2 regions of the Mesorhizobium sp. M0991 genome follow, and region 2 is predicted to be linked to the other one. Evidence: predicted binding sites of a transcription regulator. Region 2 holds the regulator's gene; the other holds the start of a gene.
What was found. The regulator PhoB, encoded in region 2, activates phosphate uptake and scavenging genes when phosphate is short. The targets are predictions, from matches to a motif close to TGTCATNNANCTGTCAT.
Positions count from the first base shown of each region.

Region 1 (14,723 bases), on a different contig from region 2:
CGCAGGTCGACCAGCATCAGATGGTTGTCGGTGCCGCCGGAGACGATGTCGAGACCGGTCTCCTGCAGACTGGAGGCCAGCGCCTTGGCATTGGCGACGACGCTCTCGGCATAGATCTTGAAGCTCGGCTTCAGCGCCTCGCCCAGAGCCACCGCCTTGGCGGCGATGACATGCATCAGCGGTCCACCCTGCAGGCCGGGGAAGACGGCCGAATTCATCTTTTTGGCAATATCCTCGTCGTTGCAAAGGATCATGCCGCCGCGCGGGCCGCGCAGCGATTTGTGCGTCGTGGTGGTGACCACGTGGGCATGCGGCAGCGGCGAAGGATGCATGCCGCCGGCGACCAGGCCGGCGATGTGGGCCATATCGACCATCAGATAGGCACCGATCGAATCGGCGATCTCGCGAAAACGCTTCCAGTCCCAGACGCGTGAATAGGCGGTGCCGCCAGCCAGGATCAGCTTTGGCCTGGTCTCATGGGCGGTCTTCTCGATCGCGTCCATGTCGAGCAGATGATCTTCCCTGCGCACGCCATAGGAGACAACCTTGAACCATTTGCCGCTCATATTGACCGGCGAGCCATGCGTCAGGTGCCCGCCGGAATTGAGGTCGAGGCCCATGAAGGTGTCGCCGGGCTGCAGCAGCGCCAGGAACACCGCCTGGTTCATCTGGCTGCCGGAATTCGGCTGGACGTTGGCGAAGTTGCAGCCGAACAGCTTTTTCGCGCGTTCGATGGCCAGTTCCTCGGCGACATCGACGAATTGGCAGCCGCCATAGTAGCGCTTGCCCGGATAGCCCTCGGCATATTTGTTGGTCATGATCGACCCTTGCGCCTCGAGCACGGCGCGCGAGACGATGTTTTCCGAGGCAATCAGCTCGATCTCGTGGCGCTGGCGGCCGAGTTCGTTGCGGATCGCGCCGAAAATCTCGGGGTCGGCATCGGCAAGCGTGGTTTCGAAGAAGGATTCGAATTTGTTCGACACTGCCGCTGCTGTTGCCATGGGCTGAAATCCTCAAGGTTCGGGGTCTGTCGCGCCATTAACACAGTTGCTTTCGGCCCGCCACGTTTGCAGCGCGAAATTTGCTGGCCGGATTGCGGCAGCCCCCCTGAAAGCACATTATTTCTTCGCCTGCCGGCCGGCAGCAGGGCTTCGCGTGATCTCCTGAACAGCCCCGCATGGTTTGCATATGATCCGTGGCGAAAACCGATTTTCGGAATCATGCGCAAAGCTCAGGGAACGACGGCGACAATAAAAAGGCCGCCCTTCCGGCGGCCTTTTTGCAAATGAACTCAGCTGCTTAGAGCGCGGATGTGATCTGCAGCTCGTTGGCCCCGTCGAGGCCGTAAATGTCGTCGCGGAACTGCACCACGCCCGGCCCCGTCGACCAGGCCGAGATGTAGAGGAAATAGACCGCCACCGGATTGGTGACCTGCACCGGGACGTTTTCGCCGCTCTTGATGGCCGCCTCGAAATGCTGGCGATTCCAGCCCGGCGTGTCGCGCAGGATCCAGGTGACGAGATCGCGCACATTCTGGACGCGCACGCAGCCCGAGGAATCGAAGCGCATCATCTTGCCAAACAGGCTCTGCTGCGGCGTGTCGTGCATGTAGACGCCGTCCGGGCTGGGGAAATTGATCTTGACCGAGGCCATCGCGTTGCCAGCACCCGGATCCTGGCGGAAGCGGTACTTCTCGGCGTCGTCGGTCGACCAGTCGACGGTCAGCGGATCAACCTCGCTGCCATCCGGCGCGAACAGACGGATGTGGCTGTCCTTGAGATAGTTGGGGTCCTTCCGCATCAGCGGAATGATGTCCTTGCGCACGATTGAGACCGGCGCGTTCCAGTAGGGATTGACGATGATCTCGTTGATCTTGGAATTGACGATCGGCGTCTGGCGGTCGATCTTGCCGACGATCGCGGTATGGCGCAGCACGACGCGATCGTTCTCGACCGCCTCGATCTGGGCGCCTGGAATGTCAACCAGCACGTAACGGTTGCCAAGCGTGCCGGCGCGCTCGCGCAGCCGCTGCAGATTGGTCTGCAACTGGCCGAGACGAATTGGCGCCGAAACATTCATCGCCGCATAAGAATATTGGCCCAGCGTCCCGTCGGCGGGCAGGCCATGGCGCGCCTGAAAGCGCTTGACCGCGGAGTCGACATAGGAATCGAAGGCTGTCGAAATGCCGGCGCTCTGCGCCAGATCGCCCGCAATCATCAGGCGTTTGCGCAGCGGGACCACGTCGGGATCATCGACGCCGAGCTGCAATTTCTTGGTGTCGGGAACCGGCTCCCAGCCGCCCTGGGCGACGATGTTCTGGTATTGCGCGACCGCCTGTTCGGTAAACGAAACGGTCTGCAGGCTGAAGATCGGCAGCGTCGAGGCCACCTTGCCGCCCTGGCTGGGGCGCGCGTCGAACTGGTCGTCCCAATTGCCGCGGGCCGAGGATTTCAGGATATCCCCGATCACATCCTGCGCACTGGCTCGGCCGGCGACCATAGCGGCTGCGAGCGCGGAGGCCCCTGAAAGGAAGAAACGGCGGCTGGTTCTCATGGACGTTCCAGACATTCTTGCTACAATTCCACTCACCGGGCGGTCTCGCCCGCACTCTAGGGTTGGCTTCTTAACAATTAGCCAACCATGGTCCGCATCACTTCGGTGTAAAAACACATGGGAAGTGACTTGGGCACAGGACAAATGCACGGCTTTGGCCCCAGCATCACCCGCATCTTCGGTTCCATTGGAATATGGCGGCAACGTGGCTGTTGCTCGAATTTGGATCGGCAGGCCTGACGAAACGGAAAGACCGGTGCTTTTCGGCACCGGCCTTTGGTCTGCTCCGCGGCAGCGCTTCCGTGGTCCAGCTTCAGATCTTGCTGCGGCGGATGCGACTACATCCGATAGGCAATCGTATCGTTCCAGAACCGATCCAACCGCTGCAGGGCGCGGTTCATCTGCTTGAACTCTTCGGTGTTGATACCGCCGACCTGCTCGATCGAGCCGACATGGCGCTCGTAAAGGCCGGCGACGACTTCCGCCACCTCATTGCCCTTCGGTGTCAGCGAAACCCGCACGGAACGGCGGTCGATGCGCGAGCGCTGGTGGTTGATGAAGCCGAGATCGACCAGCTTCTTCAGATTGTAGGAGACATTCGAGCCGAGATAATAGCCGCGCGAGCGCAGTTCGCCGGCGGTCAGCTCCGAATTGCCAATGTTGAACAGGAGCAGCGCCTGGATGGCGTTGATGTCGGAGCGGCCGTTGCGGTCGAATTCGTCCTTGATCACATCAAGCAGACGGCGATGCAGCCGCTCGACCAGCTGCAGCGATTCCATGTACAGCGAACGGATCGCCTCGCGGCGGTCATCGGATACGTTGGCGGTCTTCGCCGCCGGACGCGAATTGATCATTGTCTTTGCCTCTCGTTTGTCGCCCGGTGATTTTTTGTTCTTCACCTTGATCGCGACACTATCGAATACTCATAAAATTCGACTTAAACGCCAAGGCTAACAAGAGCTTACCGGTAAAGGGTTTCGAAAGAGGCTTAACGGACGGTCACCCGAGCAAGGATAATTAACCTAAAGATTTAGCCAACGATCCTGGCCGGAATTGCTATCGCCGGGCTTGCCGTTTCTGGATCCAGATCACCACGCGGAACACGATGTAGAGCAGCGCCACCGCAAGGTGCGAGGCGACGATCAGCAGCCGGTGGCCGAACAGCTCGGGGAAGCCGGCATACATGACGCTCTCGGTCACCGCGCAGATGAACCAGATCACCGGCCCCCAGGACGCCAGCATCCAGAGGCCGGCGGCAGCGAATGGAAAAAACACCGCCAGCACCACCGCCGCCACCTGCCAGTGCACCGGCATCAGGTCGAAGCGCCACAACGGGCCGGGGTAAAAGCCGATCAGCCGGATCCAGTACAAGATGCCGAACAGCAGGCAGTAGCCGGCGATGACGCGCTGGAACCAGGCGAAGATGACCTCGACCGTCGAGGGCTGCAGCACCACGCGTCTCGAGGCGACCTCGCTCACAGCTTCAGTTCCCGTTCGCCGAGCGGTGCGAAATAGGCGTCGACGTCGGCGGCGCTGACGTCATCGATGCCTGCCGGCCGCCATTGCGGCGTCGAGCCCTTGTCGATGATGGCGGCGCGGATACCTTCATAGAAGTCGTGCCCGGCAAGCATGCGGTTGAGGATACGGAACTCCATTTTCATGCACTCGTCCATCGACAACGTCTGCCCGGCGCTGATCTGGCGCCAGGCGACATGCAGGCTGGTCGGTGAACGGGTGCGGATGGTGGCCAGCGTCTTTGCCGCGAACTCGTCGGCAGTGGCTGCCCGCTCCAGACTGGCGACGATATCGGCCAGCGACGGCTGCGCGAAATGCCGGGCGATGGCCTCCAGTGTCGGCCTGTCGGTCTCGCGCCTGGCCGGGATGAAGCAACCGCGCAGCACTGATTCCGGGTCGCCGCTTTCCGCCAGACGGTCGAGAAAGCCGGCCTGGTCCTCCGCCTTGATCGTATGGGTGGCGAGGCCCGACCACAAAGCATTGCCATAGCGGATGCGGTTGCCGGTCAGCGCCAGATACATGCCGAAGCTGCCGCCGAGATCCGGCAACAGATGGCTGGCGCCGACATCCGGGAAAAAGCCGATGCCGACTTCGGGCATGGCAAACTGGGCGTTCTCGGTCAGCACCCGCTGCGAGCCATGGAAGGAGATGCCGACGCCGCCGCCCATGACGATGCCGTCGATCAGCGCGACATAGGGTTTCTTGAAACGGGCGATGCGGGCGTTCAGCCGGTATTCGTCGGCGAAGAACTCGACCGGCGGCTTTCCTGCCCGGCCGGCCTCGTAGATGTGGAGGATGTCGCCGCCTGCGGAAAACGCCCTGCCTTCGGCCTTGACGACGACAACATCGACGCCGTCGTCGCGTTCCCAACTGCGCAGCGCCTTATCCAGCGCCTTGACCATGCGGTGGGTTACGGCATTGAGCGCCTGCGGCCGCGTCAGCGTGACGATGCCGGCCCTGCCCAATCTTTCGAAGCGAATCTCGTCGCCTCCGCCAAAATCCATCGCCAGAGACTCCCTCCCCCGCGCCCCGCCGGGAGTGAAGTGCTAAAGCGTGGCGCATGGCCGCGTCAATGGCGGGCGGCCAATCCCGCTGCTTGGCCGTTGGCAGCAGCCGGTGCTAAAGCTGGTTCTTTGAACCGGAGGTTGAACCCTTGTCTTGGTTGCCGCGCCTTGCTGTTGCGGTGGTCGGCCTGATCGGCGCGATCACTTCTCCCGTGTCGGCCGCAACCGTCGACGAGCTCTACCGATCGCAGACCATCGTCACCGGCCAGGGCGAAGAGAACCGCCAGATCGGCTTCAAGGCCTGCCTCGATGCGGTGCTGGTTCGCGTCTCCGGCGATCAGCGGCTGCCGAAAAGACCTGATATGGCGGCGTTGCGCGACAAGGCCGGGAGCTTCGTTGCCGAATTCCGCTATCATGATCGTCTCGAAGGCATTCCGGTCCATGACGAACAGGGCACCCACGACCGACCGCACGATCTCACCTGCCTTTATAAGCCCGAAGTCATAGATCCCGTGCTTGCCGGGCTTGGCAGCAAACCATGGCTTGGCGAGCGGCCACGCTTGGCAATTTTCCTCAGCGCGGAGCAAGGCGCGAGACATTTCGCGCTGACCGCGGACGATCAGCGCGGAGCGGCGATGCGCGAATCCTTTGCCAATGCCACCGGTCCACTGGTCATGCGGATTGTATTTCCGGCAGCGTCGCTGCTCTCCGCCTCAAAGCTGGACGACCGAAGCCTCAGCCATGCCGACATGGCGACATTGGACCAGCTTGCCCGAAAAGCCGGTGCCGATCAGGCGCTCGCCGGCAGCATCGTCTGGAGCGACAAGGAACTGGGCTGGATCGCCGATTGGCGGCTTGCCATGAAGGGCAAGAGCTACAAATGGCAAGTGCGCGGCGTCAGCTTCGACGAGGCATTCCGCGTCGCCATGCGGGGCGCGGCGCAGGTGTTGTCCGGCAACGGCGCGCCAGAGTAAGGTTTTGAACCAGCACTGGCACAATCGTGTCGCATTGGTCAGCGGGGAAGGCTCGTGGTAAAAGCCGCCGATCCGGAGTTTTTGCGATGAACAAATTCACCCCTGCAAAGCCTGCCGGCGCGCGCAGCGTCGACGAGATCACCGGCAGCCGGCGGCTGCGGCGCATGCGCAAGGCCGATTGGTCGCGCCGCCTTGTCCAGGAGAACCGGCTCTCGGTCGACGATCTGATCTGGCCGATCTTCGTCGTCGACGGCAGACAAGTGCGCGAACCGATCGCCGCCATGCCCGGCGTGTTCCGCCTGTCGCTCGACCTCGTTGTCAAGGAGGCTGAGCGCGCGGCTAAGCTTGGCATTCCGGCGATCGCCACTTTCCCCAATGTGGAGCTCGGCCTGCGCGATCAGACCGGTTCGCACATCCTCGATCCGGAAAACATCATCAACCGTGCCACCCGCGCCATCAAGCACGCAGTCCCGGAGATCGGCATCATCACCGACGCCGCGCTTGACCCGTTCACCTCGCATGGCCATGACGGCATCTTGCGCGAGGGCATTATCGTCAATGATGAAACGGTAGAGCAGGTGACGGCGGCGGCCGTCATTCAGGCGGCGGCGGGGGCCGACATCATTGCCCCGTCGGACATGATGGACGGTCGGATCGGTGCCATCCGCGATGCGCTCGACGCCAATGGGTTTCAGGATGTAGCGATCATGTCCTATGCGACCAAGTTCGCATCCGCTTTTTACGGCCCCTATCGTGAGGCGGTCGGCACCGCCGGCCTGCTCAAGGGCGACAAGAAGACCTATTACATCGACCACGCCAATTCCGACGAAGCGGTGCGCGAGGCCGAGCAGGATCTCGCCGAGGGCGCCGACATGCTGATGGTCAAGCCCGGCCTGCCCTATCTCGACATCATCCGGCGGCTGAAGGACGAGTTGCAGATGCCGACCTTCGCCTATCAGGTCTCGGGCGAATATTCGATGATCAAGGCCGCCGCCGCCAATGGCTGGATCGACGGCGAAAAGGCGATGCTGGAATCGCTGCTCGCCTTCAAGCGCGCCGGCTGCGACGGCATCCTGACCTATTTCGCGCCGGAAGTGGCTGAAATGCTGAAGGGGTAGCAGACGTTGTTGTGGGGGCTGGGCAAGCATTTCAAAACGGTGTTTGGCCCTAAACCACGCGGCGACACGGATACGCTTGGGTATCACGCGTACGTCACGCTTTATGACTGGACTGTGCCGAGTTCCAAGCTGTCCAGCGCTATTGGTCGAATTTCGGACAAGCAAAAATCCGCGCTCGACGCCGCATGGATCGAGCTGGAAAGCGGTCTCGCCGGGTGGAAGACGAACAACCATATCCTGGCGGCGGATATAGCGGCAGAGGTCCGAAACAGCCTCTCGGAATCAGACCTCGATGACATGGTCGTTTCTATCCTCTTCGATCAATCCGGCTCGATGCGCGGCCAGAAAATTCTGTACGCGGCTGCATCCGCCGACATTGTTCAGGAATTCCTGCGCACGCTCGGCCCCAAGGTCGAACTCCTGGGCTTCACAACGCGCAATTGGCGCGGCGGAGAATCAAGACGCATCTGGAATGAAGATGGCCGGCCCGCCAATCCGGGAAGACTGAACGACCTGCTTCATATCATCTACAGGGAGGCTGGCGACAAGCGCCAGAGCAGTATAGGCCATGCCCTCAAGCCGATGCTGCGACCCGACCTGCCCAAAGAGAATGTCGATGGCGAAGCCATCGAGTGGGCGGCCGGGCGGCTGCTGGAACGTCCTGAATCCCGTAAAATACTGCTTGTCGTGTCTGACGGCGCGCCGGTCGACGATGCCACACTTTTAGCAAACGGCCCGCGCTATCTCGACGATCATCTCATTCATGTGGTTCGGCAGCTCGAGACAACCGGCAGAGTTGATTTGCTGGCGGTTGGGTTAGGCTTTGATGCAAGCCGCTACTATCGTGTCTCAGCCAATTGCGAGGCTCCCGATCAACTTGCCAGAACCATGCTGACGTTGTTGAAACGTGAGCTTGTCGCCGGGCCGAGAGCGAGTAGCGGCGACCGTGGCTGACGAGAGGCTGGTTTCGTCCCGGCGGCTGTCGTCCCACGATGCTATCCATCGTCAACTCACAGAGGCGGCCGTAAATACCGCTTGCAATTTGCAATCAGATAAGCTACCCAATAACCGATTGCAAAATGCAACTAGTTATGGAGGCTCTCATGTCCAAACTTCGCGTCAAGGCTTTCACCCTGTCGATCGACGGCTTCGGCGCCGGTCCCGACCAAGACCTGAAGAATCCGCTGGGTATTGGCGGGGAGGCCCTGCACGAATGGATGTTCGGCACCCGCACCTTCCGCAAGATGGTCCTCGGCAAGGATGGCGGGACCACGGACACGGACGAGGCGTTCGCGGCGCGCAGCTTCGAAAATGTCGGCGCATGGATCCTGGGCCGCAACATGTTCGGGCCGATCCGCGGCGAATGGCCGGATGACAGCTGGAAAGGCTGGTGGGGTGACAACCCACCCTACCACGTGCCGGTCTTCGTGCTGACGCACCATGCGCGTGAGCCCATCGTCATGGAAGGTGGCACGACTTTCCATTTCGTCACCGACGGCATCCATTCGGCGCTGGAGAAGGCGAAAGCAGTGGCTGACGGCAAGGATGTACGGCTCGGCGGCGGCGTCGCCACGATCCGGCAATATCTCCAGGAAAAGCTCATCGACGAAATGCATCTGGCGATCTCACCGGTCCTGCTAGGCGCCGGCGAGAGCCTTTTTGCCGGCATCGACATGCCCAAGCTCGGCTATCGCTGCAGCGAGCAGGTCGCGACGCCGAAGGCCACGCACGTCATCATCGAGCGCGATTAGGAAGTAGCGTGGGCGTTTTTGTCTGCGCTATTGGCGAAACCTTTGGTGCAGGCCCCTTTCTCCCCGTCACTATACGGGGAGAAATGCCCGGCAGGGCAATGAGGGGCGGCGCAAGCGATCAAAGATTACGCTGCCGGACAATACCCCCGAGGGCAATATGACGTCAGAATAAGTTTAGTCCACGAAGTGATTTGAGCGGGTTCAATTGTCGAGGTTGGCGCCGCCCCTCATCCGCCTGCCGGCACCTTCTCCCCGTATGGTGACGGGGAGAAGGGAGCCCTGCCTCAGTACTTCTCCGGCACATACAGTTCGCGCGGCAGTACCTGGCGCTCGTATTCGGGATTGAAGACGCGCTCCGGCAGTGTGATCTCCTCGTGCGGCACCTCCTCATAGGGCATTTGCTTGAGGAGATGGTCAATGCAGTTCAGCCGTGCCCGCTTCTTGTCGTTGCCCTCGACGATGAACCACGGGGCTTCCGGGATATTGGTGCGGGCGAAGGTCTCTTCCTTGGCCTTGGTGTACTGCTCCCAGCGCACGCGCGACTGGAGGTCCATCGGTGATAGTTTCCATTGCTTCATCGGGTCATGGATGCGCATCAAAAAGCGCATCTGCTGCTCCTCGTCGGTGATCGAAAACCAGTATTTGACAAGCGTAATGCCTGAGCGGACCAGCATGCGTTCGAAATCCGGAACGTCGCGGAAGAACTCCTCGACCTGATCCGGCTGGGCAAAGCCCATTACCCGCTCGACGCCCGAGCGGTTGTACCAGGAGCGGTCGAACAGCACGATCTCGCCGCCGGCCGGCAGATGCGGAACGTAGCGCTGGAAATACCATTGCGACTTCTCGCGCTCGGTCGGCGCCGGAAGTGCTGCGACGCGGCAGATGCGCGGATTAAGCCTCTGGGTGATGCGCTTGATAACACCACCCTTGCCCGCCGAGTCGCGGCCCTCGAAGACCACGACGAGCTTCTTCTTGTGATAGGCGACCCAGGATTGTAGCTTGATCAATTCGGATTGCAGCGTGATGAGATCGCGAAAATACTGCAGGCGGTCGATCGATGGCGGATGCGCATTCTTGTAGATCTTGGCGATCTCCATCGACAGCGCCGGCTCCGAGATTTCCAGCTCATAGTCTTCATCGAGCGTGTCGGCGAGTTCCGCTTCCAGCCAGTCCCTGGCCGGGGAATTCTGTTTTATCTCGGTCATTTGCGCTGCTCCGCTTACAGGCCTTGCCGGCCGCTGTCAGGCGCTCTGCCGCCCGGCCCGGCGGCCGGAAATCGAAGCGCTGGACCGATGTTAGTATAGGCCGGCAATGACGGTTTTATTGCAGCCACTACTGCGCTGGCTGTGCGTTCAATCCGGAAGATGTGATCGAGCTTGCCATGCGGAACGGGCGACAAGCGGAACGAATTATCCTACAAATACCCGGTTCATTGAGGGCTGTCGTTTGCAACGCCCTTTCCCGATAAATCGTGAGGATACGACATGGAATACCGCACTCTCGGCCGTTCCGGGCTGAAGGTTTCGACGCTGACCATGGGCACCATGACGTTCGGCGGCGGCGGCGCGTTTTCGGCGGTCGGCAAGACCGACCTCGACGAGGCGCGCCGGATGATCGACCTTTGCATCGATGCCGGCGTCAATGTCATCGACACCGCCAACGTCTATTCGAACGGGGTGTCGGAAGAGATCATCGGCGAGGCGCTCGGAGGCAAGCGCAAGGGCGACGTGCTGATCGCGTCCAAGGCGCGCATGCGGATCGGCAAGGGCCCCAACGATGAAGGCTTGTCGCGCTACCATCTGATCCGCGAATGCGAGGGGAGCCTGAAGCGCCTCAGGACCGATGTCATCGACATCTATTTCCTGCACGAGTGGGATGGCCTGACACCGCTTGAGGAAACCATCGCCGCGCTCGACACGCTGGTCGCGCAGGGCAAGGTCCGTTATGTCGGCTGCTCCAATTATTCCGGCTGGCAAGTTATGAAGGGGCTGGGGATCAGCGACCGTCATCACCAGCCGCGCTTCGTCACCCAGCAGATCCATTACACGCTGGAAGCGCGCGAGGCCGAGTATGAATTGTTGCCGATCTCGGTCGACCAGGGGCTCGGCGTGCTGGTCTGGAGCCCGCTTGCCGGCGGGTTGCTGTCCGGCAAATACCACCGTGACCAGCCGACCGCCCGCCAGCTCAGCGGCTGGTCGGAACCGCCGATCCGCGACGAGGACCGGCTGTGGCGGATCGTCGACGCGCTGATCGATATCGGCAATAACCACGGCGTGTCGGCGGCGCAGGTGGCGCTTGCCTGGCTGCTCGGCCGGCCCGCTGTCAGTTCGCTGGTGATCGGCGGACGAACCGAAGCGCATTTCAAAGACAATATCGCCGCTGCAAGCCTTGTGCTTGCCGATGAGGAGCGCACACGGCTCGACGTGGTCAGCAGGCCGCCCGTGCTCTATCCCTACTGGCACCAGCAATTCACGGCAAAGGACCGGTTCGGGCCGGCCGATCTCGTCCTCGACCGGGACGGCGCCTGAAAAGTCGGGCTCTCCGGACAGCGCCGAGATATGGAGCCGATCGTGCCTTGCGGTGTTGTGTTTGCGGTCCAATGCTCCTAGGCAAAGGCCAAGCACAATGAAAGGAAACGATATGGCACGAGCACCGAACTACGGTCAGGAACGCAAGGAACGCGACCGGCAGAAGGCTGCCAAGAAGGCGGAAAAGCAGGCTGCCAAGGTCGCGGCCAAGGAGCGCTCGAAGCCCGAGGGCGAAAGCGAGCCCCAGACCAACACCGAAACGGCCGAGTGATGATATCAGGCCTGTCAGGTGGCCCGGGTCTCGGTCAAGTCCCCGCTATGCCTCAGGCCGGCGCCTTGTCGCTGACGAAGACGTTCACTTCACGGGCGGCGGCAATGAAGGCCCGTCTTGCGTTCATGGCCGGCTTGTCGCCGGCCAGCGCATCATGACAGGCCTGCAGCGCTTCGCGGTGCTTGGGGCTGCGCTTGCCGGGCCAATTGTTGAGGAGGTAGTCGGAAGCCTCGCGGGCTGTACGCAAGAGCTGGTTGCTTCCCGCCGCGCCCTTGACGGTCACGGGTGTGTCAAATCGGTTGTTTTCCATCGCCGCTCTTACGCCATCGGCATTTGCGAAGCGAGACCGAAAGTAGCTTTCTTCGCTCATCTGCCTTTTTCGTGATCAATGGCCGCCGATCCGCACTCAAGCGACGACGGCAAATCCCCTGGCGCGCAGGCCGCGCCGGTCGTTGCGCAGCGACGTCACCAGCCGGTCGCGGCTGCCGACGATATGGGCTGAAACCAGGCGGGCGGCCCCATCGGCGTCGCCGGCCCGCACCGCCGACAGAATGGCATGGTGTTCGGCCCAGGCGCGGCTGAGCGCTGCCTCGTCGCGAACCTCGAGCCAGCGGGCGCGCGACAGGCGCGTCATCGCGTCGCGAACCGCTCTGAACAGGAACTCGTTGCCTGACAGGCGTGCCAACTCGATATGAAAATCCATGCCGACGCGATGCCATTCCTCGCGCGGGGTTTGGTCGTCGCAGGAATCGAGCATCGCCTCGATGATTTCGACGGCGCTCCTGTCCTGCAAGGCACAAGTCAGCCTGAGCGCCGCGACCTCGACCGCCTCGCGATAGACGGCGATCTGCTCGAGTTCGGCGAGATTGATAGGCGAGACCGTCCAGCCGCGGCCGTCGCGGCAAATCAGGCCTTCGGTCTCGAGCCGCAGCAAGGCCGCCCTGACCGGCGTGCGCGAGGCACCGAAGCGGCTTTCGATCCAGCGCTCTGTCAGCCGCTCGCCGGGACCGATCTCGAGCCCGAGGATCATTTCGCGAAGCTGCTTTTCGACGTTCTGCATCTGCGACATTGGCGTTCCGTTCAGGTCATTTGTTCCGGCAATCGGGTCACTGGCCAGCGTTGGCCGATCACGCCGGCCTTTGTCGATCATGTTGGAGAGGCCCGCATTGACAGCGACGAGGCTTGCGTTCATGACAGATACCAGCTTGGTATCCCAAAATGGTATCCGCAGCAAGTTTTCATGCAAGCTGGCCGGACAGGACAGGACATGCCGCAAGACGCCACCCTCGCCACGCAAGGCACGCATAACGTCCACTGGCGTCGCAATCTCGCCGTGTGTTTGGCCGGCTCGTTCAGCACGCTCGCAGCGATGACGCTGCTGTTGCCCTTCCTGCCGCTCTACGTCGAGCAGTTGGGCGCCGAGGGCCATGCGGCGATCGTGCAGTGGTCGGGCATCGCCTACGGCGCCACCTTCCTTGCTGCCGCGCTGGTGGCACCCCTATGGGGCCGGCTAGGCGACCGCTACGGCCGCAAACTGATGCTGGTGCGCGCCAGTTTCGGCATGGCGCTGTGCATGTCGCTGACCGGCATGGTGCAGACTGTCTGGCAATTGGTGTTCTTGCGCCTGCTGATCGGCTTTGCCGGCGGCTATTCTTCGGGCTCGACCATCCTGGTTGCCATGCAGACGCCGAAGGATCGCTCGGGCTGGGCGCTGGGCGTGCTGTCGGCCGGAATCACGGCCGGTGCCCTGGTCGGTCCGCTGCTCGGCGGCGCGCTGCCGCCGCTGATTGGCATCCGGGCCACATTCCTGCTCGCCGGCGGCGTCATTTTCCTGGCCTTTCTGGCAACCACCTTGCTGATCAAGGAGGCCCCTCGCCCGGTTGCCGCCAAGGCCGCGTCAGAAGAAAAGGCGAAAGGCGGCTGGTCGCAGATTCCCGACAAGCGCCCCGTCGTCGCCATGCTGGCGACAGGCATGCTGTTGAGTTTCGCCACCATGTCGATCGAGCCGATCATCACCGTCTATGTCCAACAGCTCATCGAAGATCAGAGCCAGGTCACGCTTGTCTCCGGCATCGTCATGTCGGCGGCAGCGCTCGGCGCCATCCTGTCGGCGTCGCGGCTCGGCAAGCTCGCCGACCGTATCGGCCACTGGAACGTCATCGTTGCCTCACTCGCAGTCTCGGCGCTGCTCTTGATTCCGCAGGCCTTCGCCACGCAAGGCTGGCAGCTCGTCGGCCTGCGTTTCCTGATGGGCCTGGCGCTTGGCGGTCTTTTGCCCTGCATCACCAGCGTCATCCGCCACAATGTGCCCGACGGCGTCGGCGGCAATGTGCTGGGCTTGTCGATCTCGGCGCAATATGTCGGGCAGGTCGCCGGGCCGTTGCTCGGCGGCTTCGCCGGTGGCCATTTCGGTATGCGCTCGGTGTTTCTCGGCACATCCGTTCTGATGGCGGGCGGAGCGGCCTATAACTGGCTGGTCCAGTCGCGCCGCGAACGCGACATGCTGGCGGAAGCCGGCAAATCCTGACACGGTTCGCGGCACTATCTCAGGCGGTCGCCAGGAATCATGGAGGCGTGGAAATGAGCACGGATGAACACGCGGCAGGCGGCCGCATTCTGGTTCTTGCCGGCGGCCTATGCGGCGCAACCGGCGTGGCGCTTTCGGCGGCGGCGGCGCATCTCGGCGGCGCTTTCGTCGGTACGGCCGCGTCCTTCCTGCTCATGCATGCGCCGGTCTTCCTTGTCGTCGGGCTGCTCGGTGGAAATAGCATCCTGCGAACCGGAAGCCTCATCCTTCTCTTCGGGCTTCTGCTGTTCTCGGGAGATCTTCTGGCCCGCGACTTCCTTGGCTCGCGGCTGTTCCCGATGTCGGCGCCGATCGGCGGCACGTTGCTCATCGGCGGCTGGCTGGTGATGGCCGCCTCGGCGCTGGTGCGCCCGCGCCCTTGACGCGGCAGCCAGGTTCGCCAGTTCTGTCAGTCGCGCGGACGCTCGGGCCGGACTTGGCCG
Region 1 covers NZ_JAMYNE010000013.1:156-14,878, reverse strand. The annotation lists gene glyA (serine hydroxymethyltransferase) at 1-1,001, opposite strand, end outside; gene NKH70_RS19395 (L,D-transpeptidase family protein) at 1,300-2,553, opposite strand; gene ldtR (transcriptional regulator LdtR) at 2,892-3,407, opposite strand; gene NKH70_RS19385 (DUF6163 family protein) at 3,610-4,032, opposite strand; gene NKH70_RS19380 (enoyl-CoA hydratase/isomerase family protein) at 4,029-5,072, opposite strand; gene NKH70_RS19375 (DUF8605 domain-containing protein) at 5,222-6,046, shown strand; gene hemB (porphobilinogen synthase) at 6,133-7,164, shown strand; gene NKH70_RS19365 (cobaltochelatase CobT-related protein) at 7,174-8,118, shown strand; gene NKH70_RS19360 (dihydrofolate reductase family protein) at 8,268-8,915, shown strand; gene ppk2 (polyphosphate kinase 2) at 9,200-10,120, opposite strand; gene NKH70_RS19350 (aldo/keto reductase) at 10,400-11,443, shown strand; gene NKH70_RS19345 (hypothetical protein) at 11,556-11,714, shown strand; gene NKH70_RS19340 (DUF982 domain-containing protein) at 11,767-12,024, opposite strand; gene NKH70_RS19335 (GntR family transcriptional regulator) at 12,121-12,783, opposite strand; gene NKH70_RS19330 (multidrug efflux MFS transporter) at 12,982-14,241, shown strand; gene NKH70_RS19325 (DUF423 domain-containing protein) at 14,295-14,663, shown strand; partial or broken gene NKH70_RS19320 (hypothetical protein) at 14,690-14,723, opposite strand, start outside.
Region 1: a site for PhoB is predicted at 10,227-10,243, ahead of ppk2 (polyphosphate kinase 2). Genes of this name have one in related genera too.

Region 2 (14,723 bases):
AGGGATTTTACGGTGTTGCCGCCGGGCGTGGTGAAATCCTTCACGCCGGCAATGTCGGTCATCTGCTTGCCGTCGGCCAGTTGCGAGGCGATCTCGGCGGCGTTCTTGCCGAGCTCGCGCGCATCCTTCCACACCGACACGGTCTGCGTGCCGAGCGCGATGCGGTTCAGCGCGGCGTGGTCGCCGTCCTGGCCCGAAACCGGAACAGATCCGGCCAGCCCTTGCGCCGTCAATGCGGCGACGACGCCGCCGGCAGTACCGTCATTGGCCGCGACCACTGCATCGACCTTGTTGTCGTTCGCGGTCAGGAACTGTTCCATGTTCTTCTGGGCGTTGGCCGGCAGCCAGCCGTCGGTATAGGCCTCGCCGACATTCTTGATCTTGCCGCTGTCTATTGCGTCCTTCAGTACTTCCATCGAACCGGCAAACAGGAAATCGGCATTCGGATCGGCGCCCGAGCCCTTGATGAAGACGTAGTTGCCTTCCGGTTTCACCTTGAACACTTCGCGGGCCTGCATGCGGCCGACTTCCTTGTTGTCGAAGGTCAGGTAGAAGACGTCCTTGTTCTCGATCAGCCGGTCGTAGCCGACAACCGGAATACCTTCGTCCAGCGCCTTTTGCACGGCCGGCCCGATGGCCGAGGCGTCCTGCGCCAGGATGATCAGTGCGTTGGCGCCCTGCGAGATCAGGCTCTCGACGTCGGTGAGCTGCTTGCCGGGGTTGGACTGTGCGTCGGCGGAAATATACTTGTCGCCGGCGGCCTCGATGGCCGCCTTCATTGCGGCCTCGTCGGTCTTCCAGCGCTCTTCCTGGAAGTTCGACCAGGAAACGCCGATGACCTTGTCTTTAGCCTGCGCCACCGACGCCAGCGCCAGCGTCATGGCGACACCCGCCAGAATGGCGGTCGTGAATTTCTTCATCATATCCTCCCTGCGCCGCGTACGGCGTGACCATTGGCCCAAAGACCAGCTTAGAGGCCCCTAATTTTTTCGAGCCTCGAAAAAATACTGGCCCGATCTCCGGCTGCTGTCAACATCGATTCTGATGGATTTTGATGAGTCTGAGAGTTTTTTCGAGCGTCGGAATAAACGATGACAGCGCCACCTGCATCTGACACTATTTGCCTGCATCCGACACTATTTGTCGGACATTACCGACGGCTTCCGGTTCATGAGCGGCCGCGGCAACCGGGAGGAAAGCAAAACGATGTCGGTCGGAATCCGCCATGACGATTTGCGCCGGCGCAACCGGGCGATGGTGATCTCGGCAGTCCGCCGGGTTGGCCAGCCATCGCGTACGGAGATCGCCGCAGCCACCGGCCTCAGCCATTCGACCATATCGGCGATCTCCTCCGACCTGATACGGGAAGGCATCCTCGCCGAGAGCAAGGCAAGCGAGCCCGTTTCGTTGAAACGCGGTCGTCCGCAGGTCGGCCTCGCCCTCAACCCGGAAGCGGCGGCGGTGCTGACCGTGGTGTTGTCGCTCAATTTCCTGTCGGCCGCCATCATCGACTATGCGGGACACGTCGTAGCCGAGGAACAGCGCCGGCTGGACACGCTGACCATGCCGCGCGACGAGCTGATCCGCGAATGCATGGCCGTCGTCCGGCGCCGGCTGGAGGATCCAGACCTTGACGTCCGCAGTGTCGCCCGCATCGCCCTGGCGATTCAGGGCATTACCGACTCCCCTGCACGCGCCATGCTGTGGTCGCCGATCACGCCGCAGACGGACATCGCCTTTGCCGATATGCTGGAAGATCAATTCGGCATCCCGGCCACGGTGGAGAACGACTGCAATATGATGGCGGTGGCTTTGCGCTGGCGCGATCCGGATCGCTATCGCGACGACTTCATCGCCATCCTGCTTTCGCACGGCATCGGCATGGGGCTGGTGTTGAAGGGCGAGCTGTTCACCGGCACGCATTCCTCCGGCGGCGAGTTTGGCCACATGATCCATCGTCCGGGCGGCGCGCTCTGCCGATGCGGGCGGCGCGGCTGCATCGAGGCCTATGCCGGCAACTACGCCATCTGGCGCAACGCCAGGCAGATGAGCGAAGACAGCGAACCCATCGCCGACGTCAGCGACGCCGACATGCGCGCGCTGGCGGCCCGGGCGCGCGAGAAGGATGGGCCGGAACGCGAGGCCTACCGCAAGGCCGGCGAGGCGCTGGGTTTCGGTCTCGGCTCGCTGTTCGCGCTGATCGATCCGGCACCGGTCGCGATGGTCGGCGCCAGTGCCGCCGCCTTCGATCTGATCGAGCCGGCCTTGCGCCAGGCCATCGCCCAGACCGCCGGCGGCCAGCATTCGGGTTCGATCTCCTTCGATACCGAGCCGAACGAATTGCCGCTGATCCGCGAAGGCTGTGCGATGCGGGCGTTAAGCTTCGTCGACCAGGAGATTTTCGCGCCGGGCGCGCAAATGAGGCCCCGCGTCAGAAAGAACGTGGCCTGACCCGGCGGATCAATCTTCCCTGATCGCGTAGCCGGCACCGCGGATGGTGCGGATGACATCAGGCATGCGGCCGTTGTTGACGGCTTTGCGCAGCCGGCCGACATGCACGTCGACGGTGCGTTCGTCGATATAGATCGTCTCGCCCCAGACATTATCGAGCAACTGGCTGCGCGAGAAGACGCGGCCCGGATGCCGCATCATGAACTCGAGCAACCGGAATTCGGTCGGCCCGAGCCTGATTTCGCTCTTCTTGCGATAGACCCTGTGCGATTCGCGATCGAGCACGATGTCGCCGACCTTCAGCACGCTTGACAACACTTCCGGCTTGGCGCGCCGCAGCAGCGCCTTGACCCTGGCCATGAATTCCGGTGTCGAAAATGGTTTGACCAGATAGTCGTCGGCGCCGGTCGAAAGACCGCGCACCCGGTCGCTCTCCTCGCCGCGCGCGGTCAGCATGATGATCGGCAGCCGCTCGGTTTCGGGGCGCACCCGCAACCGGCGGCAGAGCTCGATGCCGGAAACCGCTGGTATCATCCAGTCGAGCACCAGAAGATCGGGCACATTCTCCTGCAAACGGATCTCGGCTTCGTCGCCGCGTGTCACCACCTCGACCTGGTAGCCTTCGGATTCGAGATTGTAGCGGAGCAGCACACCCAACGGCTCCTCGTCCTCCACCACCATTATGCGTGGTGCGATCATCGGCTGGGCACCCCCATTATGTCACCGGCGCGGACATTGTCGTTTCGTCCTGCTTCGGACGATTGACCGGCAATTGCTCGCCGGTCAGCACATAATACGCATTTTCGGCGATGTTGGTGACATGGTCGCCGATCCGCTCCAGATTCTTGGCGCAGAACAGCAGATGCGTGCAAGCGGTGATGTTGCGCGGATCTTCCATCATGTAGGTCAACAGCTCGCGGAACACGGACGTGTATTTGACGTCGATGCGCTCGTCTGCGGCACGCAGCTTGGCCAACGCGGCCGCATCGCCTGCGGCATATTCCTCAATGACGCCCTGCACCTGGATGAGCACCAGCTGCGCCATCGCGTCGATGGAATGCGACAGGTCGCGCGGCGTGACGCTGAGGCCGACCGCACTCACACGCTTGGCGATGTTCTTGGCAAGGTCGCCGATGCGTTCGAGGTCGCCGGCCATACGGATCGCTCCGACGACATGGCGAAGATCGTGGGCCATCGGCTGGCGTTTGGCGATCAGGGTGATGGCGCGATCGTCCAGTTCGCGTTGACGCGCATCCATGATGGCGTCGTCGGAAACGACGCGTTGCGCCAGCACGTTGTCGGAATTCAACAGGGCCTTGGTCGCCCCGCCGACCATCGAACCGGCGAGGTCGGCCATGTCGCGGATCAGCTTGCTGATCTGCTCGAGATCCTCGTCGAAAGAAGCGACTGTGTGTTCGCCCATGGTCCTGTCCTCATATGCATGATCGGAACGGCTCAGCCGAAGCGGCCGGTGATGTAGTCCTGCGTGCGCTTCTCGCGGGGCGACGTGAAGATCTTCTCGGTCCGGTCGAACTCGACCAGCTCACCCAGATACATGAAGGCGGTCTGGCGCGACACGCGCGCCGCCTGCTGCATGTTGTGAGTGACGATGACGATCGTGTAGTCGGCTTGCAATTCGTCGATCAGTTCCTCGATCTTGGCCGTCGACAACGGGTCGAGCGCCGAAGCCGGTTCGTCGAGCAGAATGACTTCCGGCTTCACGGCCACGGTGCGGGCGATACAGAGCCGCTGCTGCTGGCCGCCGGACAGGCTCAAGCCACTGGCGTTGAGCTTGTCCTTGACCTCGCTCCACAGCGCGGCGCGCTTCAACGCCTGTTCGACGCGGCCGTCCATCTCGGACTTGCCGAGATTCTCGTAGAGCCTGACGCCGAAGGCGATGTTCTCGTAGATCGACATCGGGAACGGCGTCGGCTTCTGGAACACCATGCCGATCTTGGTGCGCAGCAGATTGAGATCCTGCGACCGGTCGAGAATATTCTTGCCGTCGAGCAGCACCTGGCCCTCGGCTGTCTGTTTCGGGTAGAGCTCATAGATGCGGTTGAACACACGCAGCAGCGTCGATTTCCCGCAGCCCGAAGGCCCAATGAAGGCCGTGACACTGCGCTCGGGCAGCGACAGGCTAATGTCCTTCAGCGCCTTGCTCTGGCCGTAGTAGAAGTTGAGGTTCTTGACCTCGATCTTCGTCTTCTCGGCGACCGTTTCGGTCATCGTCATGTCCGGGGACAACATCTGTGTCATCTGTCCTCTCTGCGTCCGGTAAGGCTGCGGGCGAGGATGCTCAAGCCCAGAACCGTCAGGGTGATTATGAGTGCGCCGGTCCACGCCAGCTGCTGCCATTCCTCGTAAGGGCTGAGAGCGAACTGGAAGATGGTCACCGGCAGGCTGGCCATCGGCGCGTTGATATTGCTGCTCCAGAACTGGTTGTTGAGCGCGGTGAAGAGCAGCGGCGCCGTCTCGCCGGAAATGCGTGCTATCGCCAGCAATATACCGGTGACGATGCCGGACAATGCGGCGCGATAGGCGACCGAACGGATCACCACCCAGCGCGGCGCGCCGATCGCGGCACCGGCTTCACGCAACGCGTTCGGTACCAGGTTGAGCATGTCTTCAGTGGTGCGCACGACCACCGGAATGACCAGGATGGCAAGCGCCACGGCGCCGGCAATGGCCGAGAAATGTCCCATTGGCCGCACCATCAGCTCATAGACGAACAAGCCGATGATGATCGACGGCGCCGACAACAGGATGTCGTTGATGAAGCGGACGACGGTGGTGATGCGCGAAAAGCGTCCATACTCGGCCATGTAGGTTCCCGCCAGCACGCCGATCGGCGTGCCGACGACAACGGCGATGATCGTCATCAGCAGGCTGCCCGCGATGGCATTGAGCAGGCCGCCGGCCTCGCCGGGTGGTGGCGTCATCTCGGTGAAGACCGCGAGCGAAAGCCCGGCCGTACCCTTATAGACCAGCGCGCCGAGGATGAGCGCCAGCCAGGCAAGCCCGATGCCGGCGGCGACGACGCAAAGCGCCATCATCACCGAATTCCTGGCTTTGCGGCGGCTGTGGAGCGATGAGGATGTCGACATCGGTCAGGCTCCCGTACGGGCGTCGATCCGCATCAGCATATAGCGGGCGGCGGCAAGGATCAGGAAGGTGATGACGAACAGGATCAGGCCGAGCGAAACCAGCGAGGAGGTGTAGAGGTCGCCGTCGGCCTCCGTGAATTCATTGGCGATGGTCGCCGAGATCGTCGTGCCCGGCGCGAACAGAGAGGCACTGATGCGGTGCGCGTTGCCGATGACGAAGGTCACCGCCATGGTCTCGCCGAGCGCCCGGCCGAGGCCAAGCATGACGCCGCCCATGATGCCGATGCGGGTATAGGGAATGACCACGCGCCGGGTCACTTCCCAAGTCGTGCAACCGATGCCGTAGGCCGATTCCTTGAGCACCGCCGGCACTGTATCGAAGACGTCCTTGGTGATCGAGGTGATGAAGGGCAACACCATGATGGCGAGGATCAGCGCCGAGGTCAGAAGGCCGATGCCGTAAGGAGGGCCGGCAAAAAGGCTGGATAGTCCCGGCACGCCGTGGAAGATGTTGATGATGAAGGGCTGTATCGTCGTCTGCAGGAACGGCGCGAACACGAACAGGCCCCAGATACCATAGATGATCGACGGAATGCCGGCCAATAGCTCGACCGCTATGCCGATCGGGCGCCTGAGCGGGCGCGGGCAGAGCTCGGTGAGAAACACGGCAATGCCGATGCCGATCGGAACCGCGATCAGGATGGCGATGGCCGCCGTTACCAGGGTGCCGTAGATCGGCGCCAGTGCGCCAAATTTTTCCGTGACCGGATTCCAGCTCTCAGTCGTCAGGAAAGAAAAACCGAAGGACGACAGCGCCTGCCATGAGCCGGCAAACAGCGAGATCGCGACACCGCCGAGGATGACCAGCACCAGAATTGCGGAAGCGCGGGTGAGTCCGCGGAATATGGCATCTGTGAGCGCGAAGCGCCGGACCGTAGCTTCCCTCGCCCGGGCTGCTGCAGATGATGGCATGGCATCGGAAGCGATGGTCATTGGGTCCTCGCGATTGAAGGCAACAGGGAGGGCGCCGTCGACGCCCTCCCTGAAGGACATTACATAGCCGAGTAGAGCGGCTTGCCGTCGCTGCCGACGACTTCCTTGGCCCACATGGCCTTGACGCTCTCGACCACCTTGTCGGGCATCGGAACGTAGTCCAGCTCGCCGGCCATCTCGTCGCCCTTGTCATATGCCCAGGCGAAGAATTTAAGGGCTTCGGCGGTGGTCGCGGCGTCGTCCGGCTTCTTGTACAGGAGTATCCACGTCGCCGCCGTCATCGGCCAGGACTCGGCGCCCGGCTCGTTGGCGAGGATGACGCCATAGCCCGGCTGCGAGCTCCAGTCGGCATTGGCCGCTGCCGCCGAGAACGCCGCCGCGGCAGGCTCGACCTTCTTGCCGTCCTTGTTGATCATGTCGGTGTGGGTGAGCTTGTTCTGCTTGGCATAGGCGTATTCGACATAGCCGATCGCGCCGCCGGTCTGGGAGACGTTGTTGGCAACGCCCTCATTGCCCTTGGCGCCGATGCCAACGGGCCATTCCACGGCCTTGTCGACGCCGACCTTTTCTTTCCAGTCCGCGCTGACGTCGCCGAGGTAGTATGTGAAGTTGAACGTCGTGCCCGAACCATCGGAACGGTGAACGACCGCTATCGCTTGCGAAGGCAGCTTGACGTCGGGATTGAGCTTCTTGATCGCCTCGTCATCCCAGCTCGTGATCTTGCCGAGGAAGATGTCGGCCAGCGTCGGGCCGTCGAGAACCAACTCGCCCGGCTTGATGCCTTCGAGGTTGACGACGGGAACGATGCCGCCCATCACCATCGGGAACTGAGCCAGTCCGGACGCTTCAAGCTCTTCGCCTTTGAGCGGCGCATCCGAAGCGCCGAAGGTGACGGTCTTGGCCTTGATCTGCTTGATGCCGCCGCCGGAACCGATCGACTGGTAGTTAAGGCCAACGCCTGTGTCTTTCTTGTAGGTGTCGGCCCACTTCGCATAGATCGGGTAGGGGAAGGTGGCGCCGGCGCCGGAGATGTCCGCGGCGAGCGCGGCGGACAGGGTGAGGGTGGTCGTCGCCGCAGCCATTGCAATCGCAACGGCCGCCGAGCGGATGAAATGTCTCATGTGGCCTGCTCCTGTTCGGAATATGGTCTCTCGGCGCCATTCCTCCGGCGCCCGCTGAGGCCAATAGCCCCCGATTATTACAGTCGCATGACAGTTTCATGTCGCTCCGGTAACGTCGTCCAGCCGGGTTAAGAAGGAGCGGCCGCGGCCTTTGTCGGCATGGGCCGCGGTTTGCCGCTGGAATCAGCAGCTTGCGTGAATTCCGGCCGGCATCGTCTGCTCGGCGATCGCAGCAACCGGCTTTAAAAGAAAAAAACCGGACGGGAGCGCGTTGCATGCAGCCAGAACGTGTCATGGCCGAGCCATCGCCGAAACAGGTCCGTTGGGGTAAATCTGACCCTGTTTCTTGCCGGCGGTCGCTGCTCCCGCCCGTAACTGGAGGAGCGGAACTTCGAATATCCCATTGTCGCCACTGAGCGCGGCTTTGGTATGGTGCGATCGCACCATGGCTTTACGCTGGAAGCGTTGACGAATCGAGCAGGGCTTCGACTGGAAGTGCGACGACTTCTACTTCACCCTATCTACTCCCTCCGCACTATTCCGCCGGTTGTCGGTTAGGCCGAAGCAGCGTTATAAGCTTGCAGGGGTGTTGCTGATGTTTCGACGGATTCTGCCTGTCTTCCTGTGCCTGGCGCTGCCTCTGGGAAGCGGCTGCGCGCGCAGCTATGACGGCACTGTGATCATTCCCAAGCCGCTCGATGTTCGCCGGTTCTGGGACCGGCCTTCGCCGCAGGCGCAAACCGAACAGTCGCAGTTGGAGACCGACGTCTTTCCAGTGGCGCCGCAAACGCCGAAAAGGCCGGCGGTGCGCAGGAGCGCAGCTTCCGTTGCAGCGCCACGGAGGAGGGTCGCCAACAATCCGCCCATGCTGTCATCGCAGCCGGCGAAGCCGCTCACCTGCAGGAATGTCAGCGAGCCCGGCAAACGGGCCCGCATGGTCTGCGAATAACCAGCCGATATCGGTCGATGCGCACGGCTCCAGGCCTTGAAGCGGCTATTCGGCCAGCCGTTCGCCGTTTCGCCCGCCTAGGTCAGTCCGCCGGGAAAAAGGCCGGGCCGACCACTCTCACTGGCCGCGCTCCGATCGCCCTTTCGATCGACTGATGCTGGGCAGCCCCTTGCACCTCGGCAGCCGGCGTTTTGGCCCCTGAGGGAGCGGCACCGGCGGCTTCGATCCCGGACTCAGGAATTTCCGCGACGACATCAAAATCCGGCTTTGCCGTCGGCAACGGAATGATGGCGTTGGTCATGTTGGCCGGTGTCACGGTTCGTGCCCTGAGTTCGGCGACGCGCCGGTAATAGCGCTTGACGTCACAGGCCTTGAAGTTCGCGTCGTCGCGGTACCGGAACGCGGCAGGTAGCTCCACATAGGGCTTTCCCGACTCGAGCGCGATCATCTCTTCGGTCTCGCGAGTGGCGTCGCTCAGCGTATAGAGGTCGACGCCGGCATCGTCGCAGATATAGCGGCACTGATCGACCGTTTCCTTCAGATCGTCGCTCTTGGCGAACTGCGATTTTGGCGCGGGGAAGAAATATCCGTCCGACAAGCGAACGCAAAACAGCATCCGATTGCCGCCAATTGTTGCGCCTGCGGACTGGGTTTTGGGTGCTGTGCGCTGCTGCGCCGGCTGTTTCTTGGCAGCGGGGGCGGCGCAACCCAGCGCGACAAACCTGGCCTTCAATCCGGACGTGTCCCTGCCCGAATTCGACAGTCTGGCGATCTGCCGTTGCACCTCCGCCTTGCTGGCGACCAGGTCGGCGCAAGGGTTGAAGAAGAAGCCGGCCGTTTTCGCCGTGCATCGGCGCTGTCTCTCCAGCCTTTGAATCGCGGCGAGTTGCCGGCGCAGTTGGGCAAGCTCGGGGCTGGTCCCGGCGCCGCGCCCCGCCGAAAGCAATTGGCTCCTGATGGCGCCGCAGCTATCCGCATAGGAGGAGGACGTACCGAGCGCAACGGCTATTGCCAACACCAGCATCAAAATCGTGAGAGGCCAGAAGCGTGTCATTGGAACGACCATTATCCTTGTTGCGCCGAGAACAAGATTTCTTTGTCGACTATGGATAAGTACTGGCTAAATCAGTTTTATCTAATTAAAGTAGACCACGCCGCCGCCAGAGACTTTAGTTCTAGTGTATTATATCCACTGACGTAAATTCAATATTACATTTTTATTTCAAGATTGAGACGAACCGGCAGCAACGCCGGCGGACGCCCGCCACGGCGAAGTTTGATGCGCGCGGCTGGTTCCGCAGCGCGATCAATCCGGCGTTACCGGCCGGCCGTTGCTGAAACCTTAGCCCCAAGTTCGGCGTTGAACGGCCAAAGGAGGAGACCGCAAATGTCGATCCACTTCACTGTCGCGGACCTGACCAGGAATCTGTTCCATTCACTTGGGTTGGACCATGAACGCGCACCGAGGCCACTCGACCACGAGCAGAGGCTTTTGCTGGAGTGCTATCTCGCCGGCCAGATACCGGAATCGGCCTGGAGCGACTATGTCTTCGAGATGCCGGAACTGGCGCGACATGTCGAGGCCAGACGAAGCCGCCACTAAAGCGCATCGCGATCGATCGGGCCTCATGCGACGCGCTTAGGTTCTTGTTTTATGCATGTCGTTGTCGCAAAACCGCTGCACACTTTTGCGCGACATGCACTAGATCCCGAAAAGTGGAATCCGGTTGTCGGAAAAGATCAAGGCGAAGCCTGCACTCGCGTTGCAGGCTGTTTTTGTTTGGGCGAGTTGAATTGCAGAGTGAACACCTTGCCCGGGATGCCTTCAGCCAGCGCCGGTGAAAGGCTCAACGGCAGGCAATGGTCCACGGCCGCAATCGCCGCATCGACAAAAGCCTGCCGTGCCTTCTCGTCGCCGGCCACGCGGATGGCGGTCGGCTTGGGCCGGCCGATCAGCGTGCCATTGCGCCTGAAGCTGAAGCTCAGGGTGACGGTGGAATTCCCGGCATTCGCCGGCGGGGTCCAGCACGCCTGGATGGCAGCCCCGACCTCGGGCATGGTGTTGAGCGTCGCTGCATTCGATTGACCGGCTGCACCCGCCAGCATGGCGCCTGCAATCACCACCATTCCAGCAATGCTTTTCATGACAGGGCCTCTGTCCTTGAACCGCCCTCGAGGACGTGACTAACTTCGATGGTAGGGCCGACATCGGCGATGACAAGATGGCGGCAACGCGCTTCATCAGCCATGCAGGCGTCGTGAAGCGCCGTCAGCCGCAACTTCGGCAGGCTGCAACAAGCAAAAGGCCGGCGAGTAGCCGACCTTTGCTTTCCATCCGCGCCAGTACATCCGTGGTCGCGGGCTGGAGGTAAATACCAGTAGAAAGGGTTTCGGTTAACGAAACCTTAAGCTCCCCACATCGTGCAAACAGGGGAGAGCAAAAAAGAATTACCCCAGATCATTACCGGCTCCTGCAGAACGTGCGCACAATCGCCGGCCTGCAGGTGCCTCAGGCGTTGGCCTGCGACCGCACATAGGCGATATAGCCGCGTACATCGCCGGCCGGCTCGGCATAGGCCTTGCCGAGCTTCTTCTCGATCGCCGCCATATAGTCTTTTGCCCATTGGGGCAGCGCATAGTCGATGACGGCGAGGAATTCGAGCGTCGCCGCCAGGCGGATGTCGGCGATCGACGGGTTCTTGCCGCCGATGAACGGCTTGCCGTTCCTGAAGAAGCTGTGAAACACCTCCAGCGGCTCGGCTATCGCTTCTATAGCGGCCTTTTGGGCTTCCGACTTCTTGTCGGGATGAGCGTCGCTGTGGCCGACCTCGCCGGCATATTGCGGGAAATTCAGTGCAGGATAAGTGGCGCGCGCCACGTAGGGGTAGAGCGTCCCGATCAGGTAGAACATGGCACTGTCGATCATTGCCCGCTTGGCCGGGGCCTTGGGATATAGTTTCTCCAGCCCGTGCTTGTTGGCGAGGTACTGCATGATGGCGCAGCTTTCCCACAAGACACCTCTCGGCAGGCCCTTGTCCTCGATCATCGGCGTCAAATGGGCCGGGTTTCGCGCCATATATTCGGGCGAGCGCGTATGGCCCCATACGTCGGTCTCGGAATGGTCGAGCCCGGCGGCGCGTGCAAACACCCGAACGCTCATATTGTTGACGCTCGGCTTCAGCATGCTGAGCATCAGCGCCGGCTTTTTCGCCGGTTTCGCCTTGGCCTTCGCGGCCTTTTTGGCGGAGACCTTTGCCGCCGGCTTTGCCACTTTCGCCGCTGACTTGACGGCAGCTTTGGCCGCCGGCTTCGCTCCTGGCTTGGCTGCCTTGGCGGCGGGCTTTTTCGCACTCTTCGTTGCTGTCTTTGCCATTATGTCCTCCCTTTGTTTGGCGTGTCGTCAGTATGGATTTTTCGGTGCGCGATCCTCCGACAAGGTTGCGCGCGAGCGCTCGACAAGCGCTTGGATCGCATCGGCAAGGTGCACTTCGGCGATGTTGTAGTCGCCGCGCGCGAGGCGGATCTTGTGCGCCTGCATCAGCACGTCGGCATGGGTGAAGCCCGCCGGCGGCTCGAAACGGTAGGAGGCGAGCTCAATCAGCAGGCCGAGCGGATCCTCGAAATAGATCGAGTCCATGAAGCCGCGATCCTTGACGCCGCTGTGCTTGATGGCGCGCTCGTCGAGCCGGGCGACCGCCTGCAAAAAGGTGACGCGCGACACCGCAAACGCGATGTGATGGACGCAGCCCGTATCGGTCGGCGTGCGCCGCTTGACCGGCGTGCGGCTTTCGTCGGTGAAGACGGTGATCAGCCGGCCGTCGCCCGGATCGAAATAGAGATGGCTTTCGCTGGCTTTGTCGAGATTGGGCTGCTCGAAGATGAAGGGCATGCCGAGCACGCCTTCCCAGAAATCGATGGAAGTCTGGCGCCCGGCGCCGACCAGCGTGATGTGATGGACGCCTTGCGATTGCAGTTTTTGCATTGCCTTCCTCCCGGCCACGCCGTCTTGCCGCCGAACGGAAGTTCGGATGCCCAGTCGCGCTTGGATCAGCGCCCGGCATGTGACCACGCCCGGCCTCGCCTGCGCTCCGCATTCCGCATCCTGCAGGAGTGCGGCCGGAGCTTTGATGAACGGATGCTAATTCAATCCGAGGCGTTGCGCCAGAAGCGCTGAGTTTCAAGAACTCCACGCAGGCACCAAGAGCGGCACCGGGATCGCGGACGCCTTCGCCGAGCTCGCCGAAACGATCCGTCGCCGGCAGCTGTAATGGTGCGGTAGCCCGCAGGTCGCTGGGTTTCCCGAGCGGCCGGTTTGGCGACGGCAGGTCAAAGGGGCCTCGTTGACGCATGCCGCGCCTGGTTCGGATTACGAGCATCCGCGGCCCTTAGATGAAAATCACATATTCTTCATCGGCACGTCGGGATCGACATGTCCCCCATCGGCAGTGATCTTCAGCCTTGAGAGGTAGTGCTCCCATCCCCTTCGGTGGCTGTCACGCTCCTTTGCGTTCGGCAGTCCGCTGTGCGTGAAGCGGATCAGTGTCCCCGCATCCCTCGCGATCAGGTCGATCTCGACATGGCTGGAGCCGGGCGGCACGGTCTCGTTGTCTTCCCAACCAAAACTGTAGGCAAGACGGTGGACCGGGATCACCTCGGTGAACTCACCGCGCGCCATATGGCGACCACCGACATTGACGAGGAACAGACCGCCCGGCGATGCATCCAAATTCGCTTCGGTCCCGATCCATCGCACGATCTGGTCCGGATCCGTCAAAAGCGCGAACACGGTCGCTTGTGGCGCGGCGACCTCAATCTCTGTGTAAACCGATTCCGCCATCGCTCACTCCAGGTCACATCCACTCCGAATGCCGTGCATGATTGAAGCGAATGTGGGGAGTTGCAAGAAGATGTTCGAGGCGTAAGCATAAGCCGGTGCCGAGTGACCTTCTACCGATGCTTCTCGCAAACTCGCTTTCATTCCTTCTGGACGACGCCGCGCATATTGGCGACGGTGGGCGACTTCTATTGCAGCTCTCAACGCATTTGATGGAAGACGGCTTGCCGATCATCGCCGGCGCGCTGGCGCAGGACGCTCCCGACCCGATCATTTCACGCCGCATCTGGCTCTGGCGAGCGCCTGGGGGTGAAGTGGTCGAGGCTTTGGGGATAGGCGCCGACCGCCAGAATGCCGATCCCCGGCTCGTGCTGCGGGAGTGGCTTGGCACGACGCGGGCGATCGTGTTCGACGAGCGAGCGGGCGGTGTCGCACCGACTTTGGTGTGGGCGTTCGATCATACTCCAGATGAGGCGCAGTCAGAGCTGCTGCGGCAAATCTCCCGGTTTGCTGCGGCTCCGATGACCGCACTCGCAGAACGGTCCGCGAAACGCGCATTGCTCGAAGCATATTTGGGAAAGCGCAGTGCAGCACATGTGCTCAACGGTCATTCTCGTCGAGTAAAGGGAGAGACGATACGGGCTGCGCTTCTGTGCGCGGACCTTCGAGGTTTCACCGATCTATCCGAGGTTCATGATGCAGACGAGATCGTATTGGTACTTGATGCCTGGTTCGATTGCGTCGCCGGCGCGGTGCACGCATTTGGTGGTGAGGTTCTCAAGTTTATAGGTGATGGCGTCCTCGCGATTTTCCCGATTGGCGAGCGCGATGCAAATGCCGCATGTGACGCTGCGGTACGCGCCGTGAAGGCCACGCGCGCCGGGATAGATCATCTCAACCAAACTCGGCGCCGCAATGGCGGCCCTGAGCTCGGATATGGCATTGGTCTGCATGTCGGCGAGATACTCTGGGGGAATATCGGCACTGCCGGCAGGTTGGACTTCACCGCGATCGGCAAGGCTGTAAATCTTGTCAGCCGCATCGAAGGGCTGTGCAAGCCGTTGGGACGGACGGTGCTCGCGTCGACAGTGTTCGAGGCAGAAACTACCGAGCCGATGATCGCCATGGGCAGTCATCCGCTCGGAGGAATAGCAGGCGCGCAAACACTTTTCGGCTTGCCGGAATAGATCGAATGATTGAGCGCGCCGTGGATGTGTCGTTCGCAGCATATCTTGGTATCGTGCGAAGCCATGACTGAGAGAAATTCG
Region 2 covers NZ_JAMYNE010000006.1:225,360-240,082, forward strand. The annotation lists gene xylF (D-xylose ABC transporter substrate-binding protein) at 1-920, opposite strand, end outside; gene NKH70_RS12170 (ROK family protein) at 1,207-2,451, shown strand; gene phoB (phosphate regulon transcriptional regulator PhoB) at 2,461-3,150, opposite strand; gene phoU (phosphate signaling complex protein PhoU) at 3,167-3,874, opposite strand; gene pstB (phosphate ABC transporter ATP-binding protein PstB) at 3,907-4,710, opposite strand; gene pstA (phosphate ABC transporter permease PstA) at 4,707-5,558, opposite strand; gene pstC (phosphate ABC transporter permease subunit PstC) at 5,562-6,551, opposite strand; gene pstS (phosphate ABC transporter substrate-binding protein PstS) at 6,611-7,672, opposite strand; gene NKH70_RS12205 (hypothetical protein) at 8,268-8,621, shown strand; gene NKH70_RS12210 (DUF2865 domain-containing protein) at 8,704-9,675, opposite strand; gene NKH70_RS12215 (hypothetical protein) at 10,009-10,224, shown strand; gene tolA (cell envelope integrity protein TolA) at 10,362-10,766, opposite strand; gene NKH70_RS12225 (glutathione S-transferase family protein) at 11,131-11,994, opposite strand; gene NKH70_RS12230 (VOC family protein) at 12,022-12,603, opposite strand; gene NKH70_RS12235 (SRPBCC family protein) at 13,018-13,458, opposite strand; gene NKH70_RS12240 (adenylate/guanylate cyclase domain-containing protein) at 13,575-14,642, shown strand.